Regions from separate parts of the Pedobacter sp. AC402 genome, predicted to be linked through region 2. Evidence: riboswitches for the same ligand, from Rfam matches in the RefSeq annotation. Region 2 holds a riboswitch; each other region holds the start of a gene.

Evidence for each region. Region 2 has a riboswitch for S-adenosylmethionine ahead of metH (methionine synthase). Riboswitches for the same ligand answer to the same signal wherever they lie in the genome.
Region 1: it holds a riboswitch for S-adenosylmethionine, as region 2 does, so the genes downstream of both, AC0IWE_RS17970 (carboxypeptidase-like regulatory domain-containing protein) here and metH (methionine synthase) in region 2, are expected to answer to the same signal.
Region 3: it holds a riboswitch for S-adenosylmethionine, as region 2 does, so the genes downstream of both, AC0IWE_RS11180 (DUF4833 domain-containing protein) here and metH (methionine synthase) in region 2, are expected to answer to the same signal.
Region 4: it holds a riboswitch for S-adenosylmethionine, as region 2 does, so the genes downstream of both, AC0IWE_RS08640 (O-acetylhomoserine aminocarboxypropyltransferase/cysteine synthase family protein) here and metH (methionine synthase) in region 2, are expected to answer to the same signal.

What each region holds. Positions count from the first base shown of each region.
Region 1 is NZ_CEEDAI010000010.1:75,332-77,533, forward strand. It holds gene AC0IWE_RS17965 (peroxiredoxin family protein) at 1-396, opposite strand, end outside; SAM riboswitch class I at 533-639, shown strand; partial or broken gene AC0IWE_RS17970 (carboxypeptidase-like regulatory domain-containing protein) at 1,090-1,221, shown strand; gene AC0IWE_RS17975 (TonB-dependent receptor plug domain-containing protein) at 1,243-1,797, shown strand; gene AC0IWE_RS17980 (hypothetical protein) at 1,865-2,202, shown strand, end outside.
Region 2 is NZ_CEEDAI010000002.1:6,843-9,044, reverse strand. It holds partial or broken gene metH (methionine synthase) at 1-1,319, opposite strand, end outside; SAM riboswitch class I at 1,538-1,642, opposite strand; gene AC0IWE_RS01925 (Bax inhibitor-1/YccA family protein) at 1,756-2,202, opposite strand, start outside.
Region 3 is NZ_CEEDAI010000009.1:186,458-188,659, forward strand. It holds gene AC0IWE_RS11170 (hypothetical protein) at 1-194, opposite strand, end outside; tRNA gene AC0IWE_RS11175 (tRNA-Cys) at 409-479, shown strand; SAM riboswitch class I at 505-604, shown strand; gene AC0IWE_RS11180 (DUF4833 domain-containing protein) at 905-1,477, shown strand; gene AC0IWE_RS11185 (hypothetical protein) at 1,724-2,202, opposite strand, start outside.
Region 4 is NZ_CEEDAI010000007.1:434,416-436,617, reverse strand. It holds gene AC0IWE_RS08640 (O-acetylhomoserine aminocarboxypropyltransferase/cysteine synthase family protein) at 1-1,224, opposite strand, end outside; SAM riboswitch class I at 1,492-1,601, opposite strand; gene AC0IWE_RS08635 (hypothetical protein) at 1,811-2,044, shown strand; gene AC0IWE_RS08630 (hypothetical protein) at 2,020-2,202, shown strand, end outside.

The sequences.
Region 1 (2,202 bases), on a different contig from region 2:
AATTGTTAAAGGTTTACCTGTTTTATCCTGTTTTCGTAATGTACCATTTAGCTGGTCACCATCAATCGCAAAGGCCAGTTCGTTATCAAATTGATCAAGTTTAACAAAAAGAGAATCTGTAGTTTGCGTTACTACGCCACCTTCGAAACTTTCTTCAGCATTGCGAAAATATAATTTCTGCTGACCGCCTTTTTCATTAATCTCAAAGTTGAATGGAATTTCTAATCCTTCCTTTACTTTGGCTATTCCGCGCCAGTTACCCAATGCTACAAAGGCTTTAGTTGCTTTTGCGCTGGTTTTTAGCTTTTGGCTATTTGCTAAAGCAGTATTTCCCTGAGCGTATGTAAGTGATGTTGATATGGCCAATAAGGCTGATAAAATAATTTTCGAATTCATTAGGACTGTTTTAATCGACTAAATTAGTAGACAAATATACGGGTATATTGAGCAAAGAAAAAATATTTCAATAAAAATCTACAAAAACTATAGGATAAATGGAATTAGTTATACCTTTGCTGCAGTTATTTTAAAATACTTATCAAGAAAGGCGGAGGGAATGGCCCTATGAAGCCTTAGCAACCAGCTATTTGTTAGAAATGGTGCTAAATCCATCCCGGATGAATCTGGGATAGTTAAGTCAGTTGTTTGCATATCCTTATCAAAATATATGGGGCACTTCTGATTTAAGAGGTGCTTTTTTTTGCTCTGCTGCATTCTTGATTAGTAAAAATGTTATAAATAAAATCATCCAAATGGAAAAAACAGACGAGCAAAAATTAAATTATTTAAATCCTTGCACATATACCCGAATGTGTAAGCCCTGTTAGCACTGCTACCAGGTTAACAGGCTTTTTCTAGGCTAACCAATCCTTTAGTAATATGAAAATTAACACGGTTTAATCGTGGTGGAATCGTTTTGCCCAAATTATTATCCCTTTTACTAATTATTAACTACACACATGCTTAAATTTATTAAATCAACAGCGTTTATTCTGCTGCTCTTTTATAGCACAGCAGCTATCCGCTCAAAATGCAACGGTTTCCGGTACGGTAAAATCGGCAGATGGAGAAACACTTCCCGGTGTATCCATTCTTTTAAAGGAGACCAAGCAAACATCAATTACTGATGGTAAGGGCGCTTTTTCTATAAATGCACCCGATAAAGGTACTTTAGTATTCTCTTACATTGGTTTTAAAACCCAGGAAATACAAATCAGCAAAAATGGACCGATTTCGGTTGTATTGCAATCGAGCGATAATGCACTTGATGAGGTAGTGGTAACTGCGTTGGGTATTTCGCGACAAAAGAAATCTTTAGGTTATGCGGTTCAGGAACTTAAAGGACAGGATTTGGCTGAAGCGAAAGAATCTAACCTGGTGAATGCATTGGCAGGTAAAATTGCCGGTGTAAGGGTAACCAACAGTCAGGGCAGCATGGGTTCTTCGCGGGTGGTAATCAGAGGTGAAACTTCAATTGCAGGTAACAACCAACCTTTATTCGTGGTGGATGGGATTCCTGTAGATAATTCGCAGTTAAATTCTGCCGGGGCAAGAGATTATGCCAATACCATCTCGGATATTAACCCGGAAGATATAGAATCGATCAGTGTTTTAAAGGGCCCCAACGCGGCTGCTTTATATGGCTCAAGGGCTGCTGCAGGGGTGATTTTAATTAAAACCAAAACCGGAAAATCAAAAAAAGGATTGGGGATTGCCATAAACTCAAATGCTGTGTTAGAAACCTTATTAACGCTCCCCTGTTTATCAAAATGCATTTGGTCAGGGATCCGAAGGTAAATTCAGCTATGTAGATGGTGCGGGCAAAGGCATTAACGATGGGGTAGATGAAAGCTGGGGGCCAAAATTGGATGGAAGATTAATTCCTCAATTCTTTTCTAAAGGAGTTGCTGTTCCATTTGTTGCACACCCGGATAATGTACGCGACTTTTTTCAAACCGGATATTCATTAAACAATGGTGTATCAGTTGCTGATGCAGGAGAAAAATACGATTACCGGATTTCGTACAATAACCTTAAACAGGTAGGCATAGTGCCAAGCTCAGGTCAGGGCAAAAATTCATTTGTATTAAATACATCTCTAAAAATAACACCAAAGCTTACTTTAACGGCTAATGCCAATTATAGCAAACTCAATTCAGATAATTTACCTGGCACAGGTCGTCACGATCAACAAGTACGATG
Region 2 (2,202 bases):
AGCCATTTTCAATAACCGACCATTTGGATGAATCGACCATGATAGGCAATTTGGCAATATCAGGTTCAGAGGCTATGAGGTTTAAGAATTTGGTCATTGCTGCTTCCGAATCCAACATCCCTTCATCCATGTTCACATCAATTACCTGTGCACCACCTTCAACCTGTTGTAAGGCAACGGCCAGTGCGGCTTCGTAATCGCCACCTAAAATCAATTTAGAAAATTTTGGCGATCCGGTGATATTTGTTCTTTCTCCAATATTTACAAAAATGCTTTCTGGAGTAATGGTTACAGGTTCCAATCCGCTTAAACGCATGTAGGGTTCAAGTACAGGGATTTTCCGTGGTTCGGCTTTTCTTGCATTTTTGGCAATACAACCAATATGATCTGGCGTGGTACCGCAACAGCCTCCAACAATATTAACGAAGCCTGATGCAATAAAATCATCTACCAAATGTGCTGTTTCATGCGGCTGCTCAATCGTATGCGCCGAACTCATTTGGTAAACCTGCGTTTGGATAGGCCGATACATAGCAGCCTGCTTTTGCAGCAAGTTCTTCTATATGCGGCCGCATTTCTTTAGCTCCTAAAGCACAGTTAAAACCGATACTTAAAGGTTTTGCATGCATTACAGAGTTTAAAAAAGCTTCGGCAGTTTGGCCTGAAAGTGTTCTGCCGGAAGCATCGGTAATGGTACCAGAAATCATAATTTCCAGTTTACGACCAATAACTTCCTCATATTTTTTAATGGCTACAATAGCCACTTTAGCATTTAAGGTATCAAAAATGGTTTCGATTAATAAGACGTCTGAACCTCCATCTACCAAACCACGTACCTGCTCGTAATAAGCTGCTTCGAGTTCATCAAAATAAACCGCTCTAAAACCAGGGTCGTTTACATTCGGCGACATGGAAAGGGTGCGGTTGGTTGGGCCTATAGCACCGGCAACGAAACACTTACGGTCTGGATTTGCAGCCATAAATTCGTTTACAGATTCTTTTGCCACACGCGCCCCTTCGAAACTCATTTCATAAGAGAGATCTTCCATCTGGTAATCGGCCATAGAAATGCGCTGGGTACTGAACGTATTGGTTTCGATAATATCGGCACCAGCTGCCAAATACTCCAGGTGTATGGTTTTAATAATATCCGGACGTGTAATGTTAAGCAAATCATTATTGCCTTTTACATCACAAGGATGATTTTTAAATCGCTCGCCTCTAAAATCTTCTTCTGTTAAAGTATATCGCTGAATCATGGTACCCATTGCACCATCGATCACCAAAATACGTTTCTCTAATTCTTCTCTTATGCTCATTCTTGTTGTAAGATTTGAGATATGAGATACGGGATGTCAGAAATCAGATATGAGATATGAGATATGAGGTGTAAGATATATGAAATTGGGTAGACGCTATGTCTCAACTTTCAAATCTACGGTCTCAAATCTATGGTCTCAGATCTATACTCTCAAATCTATAATCTCAAGTCTCTAAAAGGCTTATTTAAAAAGTTGGTACGTGAATCGTAATCCTAAACTTATCTGGTCCCGAATAATTCAGGATAGAATTTAGCACCTTGTACGGTTACAGGTTGCTAAGACTTCGTTGGGTCTAATCCCTCCGTCTTTCTTAATAAGCATACAAAAATGCAACAAAGCTACATCAATTCCAAAATTTATCGCTTTGCTGCCAAATAAAATTACAAAGGCCATGCAATTCTGCACGGCCTTAAGAATATTGTTTTGTTAATGTCTATTTTCTGCTTCCGAAAATACGTAGTAAGAAAAGGAAGATATTGATGAAATCCAGATATAAATTTAAAGCCGCCATTATTGCCAGTTTTTTAGTATCTGCTTCTGGAATTGCTTCTCCACTCTCTTGGATTCCCATCCCAATTCTTTTGATTTTCTGCACATCATATGCAGTTAACGCAGTAAATACTGCAATACCTACAAAGGCCATAATCAGGCTAAATTGTTCGCTTTTAATAAACATGTTAAGAATGCTCGCAATAAATAATCCAGCAACACCTACCATTAATATAGGACCAAACTTACTTAAGTCGATATTAGTAGTATAGCCCATAAAAGCCATAATGCCAAAAATACCAGCAGCAGCGGCAAAACAGGTAATGATTGAGGCTCCCGTATAAATTAAAAGGATAAAGCTTAAACTCACTCCTAATAAAATAGAGAAAAG
Region 3 (2,202 bases), on a different contig from region 2:
CTTTTCAGATTAAGATCTCTCCAAAACCAGGCGCTAATTATACCCATTAAAAGTGGTAAAATTACAAATTCTGAAAATACTAAAATACCATCTTTCTCACTATGGAGCAGATTATTTAACCAGATAATAAATAAGGTTACCACATTTGAGATAAATATTCCCAGCAGCAATTTTGATTGGAGAAACGTTTTCATATTATACTGATATTTGATCAAAAGTATAATATATTTTTAAACTTTCAAAAATTATTGAAAATAAAAATATCAAGTTTATTGAATTGATATAGAAATAAAACTTATGTAAGAAATTAAATTATCTACTAATCCTATAGAATATATAGTAATTAATTATTACTTTTGCTCAATATTCTTTAAAAGCTGGTTAAACGGCTTCTAAAAAAGATCATATAGTCATGTGGCCGAGTGGTTAGGTAAAGGTCTGCAAAACCTAGTACGGCGGTTCGATTCCGTCCATGACGTCTAAACATTAAATTGTTTACATACATACTTATCAAGAAAGACGTAGGGAATGGCCCTTTGATGTCTTAGCAATCTGTTGATTAACAAGGCGCTAATTCCTTTTGCAATTGCAGAAAAGATGAGTTTGAAAGCAGATTAATTTTCTGCGTTCAGCAAATAATCAAAAAGCTATTCCCGACCGAAAACTGGTAATTTAAATTTTATGATATGTCGGTATATTTTGATTATCCATCAATAAGGGATTTTTTTGAGATTCAGAGGGAACAATTCCTGCGAAAAATTAGATGATTATGAACATTGTAGGGCAGAATCGGATCGGCTTTATAATGCACAGCGAAATGAAAATGAGGAAACAATTTCGGCAGAAGATCAACATCAAAAAACACCTAATTCATACTACCGCTCTTCTACATAAAAAAATTAAAATGTACCAAACACCTTTAAGAATATCAAAAACACTATTTACAATTGTTTTAAGCCTTGTAATTTTTTCAACTCAAAGCCATGCACAAGGTAAAGATCCATCCCCTATCAATTTTCCGACACCAAAAAATATAGATCATTTGCTATTTTATATTCAACGTGATCCAAATACGAATACCCTCATTTATGCGCAAAACCTTAAAGAAAATGGCACTATCAATGCTGAAAATCCTATTCAGGTGTATTGGATCAGGTATGGCGAGAAAGGGCAAAAAAAAGACCTGGGGTACATCCAAAGGAAGTTTGCTTATGGCATTGATACAAAAGCATTGGGGAAGGATAAATATGAATTTAGATTTGTATCACACAAAAAACTGCCATTTTATTTACAAAGATATAATGATAAAAGCTACCATGTTTCGGTAACAATAAACAACCGGACAATAAGGGTTACGCGATTATTTGTGAGGATACAAGGTGGCAGTTTCTGGCTCCCAAATGTGAAATATGCAGAAATTGAAGGCACTGAAGAATCAACTGGTAAACCTACAGTGGAGCGGATAAACGTGAAGTAAAATAACGGTCAATAGTTTAGACAACTGTTTTTTACTACAAAACACTGATGTCAACGCCATAGACATTCATTATTACTTAAGCTTCAATGTACTTATATTACTTATAGGATAAAAGAGAGAAATGGTCTGTGGAGACACAGACCATGGATTCAGGTAACAGTAAAATTCATTATTACCTAAGCTTCAATGAACTTATAGGATAAAAGAAAGAAATGATCTGTGGAGACACAGACCATGGATTCATACTCAGCAACCACCTTTTTTAGGAATGCGTTTAAAAATAACCTGATGATCTCGCTCCACATATTCGCAGGATATTATTGGATACGAGTACTTGGGTGCATGTGATATATTGTGGCTTTTAATCATTATTTTGTCGTTAACTTTCAGGCTATGCAATTGTTCAAGTTGTGACTTTTCCGGCTCAAATTGTAAAATATAATCGTCGCTATTAACCCTAACCATCACAGCAAAACCTAACCTTGATCCTGGTGGAAGCGAAAGAGAAGTTACAACAGCTTCCATATTGGTAAAAGCAGTTGTATGCTTCCTTATTTTAGCCGCACTTGTAAACACTCTTTTACCTTCAGGAGAAGCCTCCCATTTTTTGTACTTAATGCCATCGGGTGTAGACTCCCACTTTTTTCTTTCGGCATTCCTTTCAGCAATAGAACGCGGCTTTGAAGACGGCTTCTTAGTCGTATCATTCCCAATTTCAGGATTAG
Region 4 (2,202 bases), on a different contig from region 2:
TGCGTTTGGTTTTACGCCAGCCGCCAGCTGTTCTGTTTCACTTAACTGTTGATGGGTGGTTGCTGAAGGCTGAATAATAAGCGTTTTCGCATCGCCCACATTTGCCAGGTGAGATACCAGTTTTAAATTATCAATAACCTGTGTTGCGTTTTCTTTGCTTCCGGCCAACTCAAAAGATAAAACTGCGCCAAAACCATTGCTTAAATATTTTTTAGCCAGATTGTTGTATTTACTACTCGCTAAGCCCGGATATTGAACTTCTTTAACCAGCGGATGGTTTTCTAACCAGGTGGCCAATTCCAATGCATTATCTACATGGCGTTGAACGCGGAGCGATAGCGTTTCTAATCCCTGCAACAAAAGAAAAGAATTAAAAGGTGATAGGGCAGGGCCAAGATCTCTTAATCCCTCAACCCTTGCACGGATGATAAACTGAATATTGCCAAATGGTCCACCGATGCCAAAAACATCGCTGAAAACCAGTCCATGGTATCCTTCAGCAGGTTCTGAGAACTGCTTAAATTTCCCGTTGCCCCAATTGTAATTTCCACCATCAATAATAACACCTCCAATACTTGTACCATGACCACCAATCCACTTTGTTGCAGATTCTACAACAATGTTTGCGCCATGTTCTAATGGTTTAAATAGATAACCACCTGCGCCAAAAGTATTGTCTACAACCAAAGGAAGGTCATATTTTTTAGCAATTGAAGCAATTTTTTCAAAATCGGGGATACTAAAAGCAGGGTTGCCGATGGTTTCGAGGTAGAGCGCTTTGGTTTTATCCGTAATTTTATTTTCAAATTCTTCAGGCACATCCGGGTTGGCAAAATCAACATGTATGCCTAATCTTTTAAATGCTACTTTAAATTGGTTGTATGTTCCGCCATAAATATGAGAAGAGGAAACGATGCTATCTCCGGCTTCTAAAATATTGTTTAATGCAATAAACTGAGCCGCCTGACCAGATGCTACCGCTAGTGCTGCAACGCCACCTTCTAATGCAGCGATACGTTTTTCGAAAACATCATTTGTTGGATTCATAATCCTGGTATAGATATTTCCGAACTCTTTTAATGCAAATAGATTTGCGCCATGTTCTGCATTTTTAAACCCATACGATGTGGTTTGGTAAATAGGTACTGCTCTGGAACCTGTTGTTGGGTCTATTTCCTGACCCGCATGTAATTGTAAGGTTTCAAATTTATATGAAGTTGACATAATTTCTTTTTTTTTAATGTTGATTGATGAGCTACAGGTAAAGGCTTAGCCTAATATTAACCTAACAGGGCGTATCCCGATTTCCCGGGACCTTCCAGTTTGAATGAAACAAAAAAGGAAGATTTTTAAACTACTGTATGCAACAGCACATACAAGTAACCTCACGCATGTTGCAACAAATAAAAGAAATAGAATTTTTTTCTGACTTTTTCAGGTTTGCAATGGGCTCGCTTAGCGATTGAAGATTTAATGTTTTCATCAGTTCTAATTTTATATCTCCAAATAACACCTTGTTATCCGGTCAGGAATTGGCACCTTCTCTCTCGAGGGTTGCCAGTGGGTCGTCGAGCCAGTCTCTCGCCACTTCTTTATAAATCAACCTGCGAAGATTGACTTTTATTTAGCTTTCCGCCAAATAATATTTCAAATGTCTGAATTTAATTTTAATTCACAAAATAAAATTCCGAATTTAAGTTAACTTTATGAAAATGAGGTATGTATTTTTTGTTAAAATATTGGCTTAAAACTTTTAATATAAAATTAACGCTTAAAATTCTAAGTTTGTGTTACCTATCTAAATTTAATCATGATGAAAAATACAAAATCCCTATGTTTAGTGCTACTATTTGCCATAGGAAGTTTAAACAATGTAAGCGCTCAATTCGGAGGTTTAAAAGATAAATTATTAAAAGTAGGCACTGCCCAGGGTGCTAAAGCTTTAGGTGTAGATAGGTTTTTGAAACAACCAGCAGCCATTACAACTAATTTTGAAGATGTAAACAGAGGGGCCAAAAATTGCCAGATTTTATCACCACTTTAAATTTAAAAGCACAACCTTTATATCTATTGCCGAAAAATCCTGATGGAGGATTTGTACTATGTGAAGGCCTTTACGAAATGACCAATAAAAGTTATTGCTTAAAAGCAGGAACTTTTGCTCCATCAAAAGGAGACGGTTATATGTTTGCGCCTGTTTTA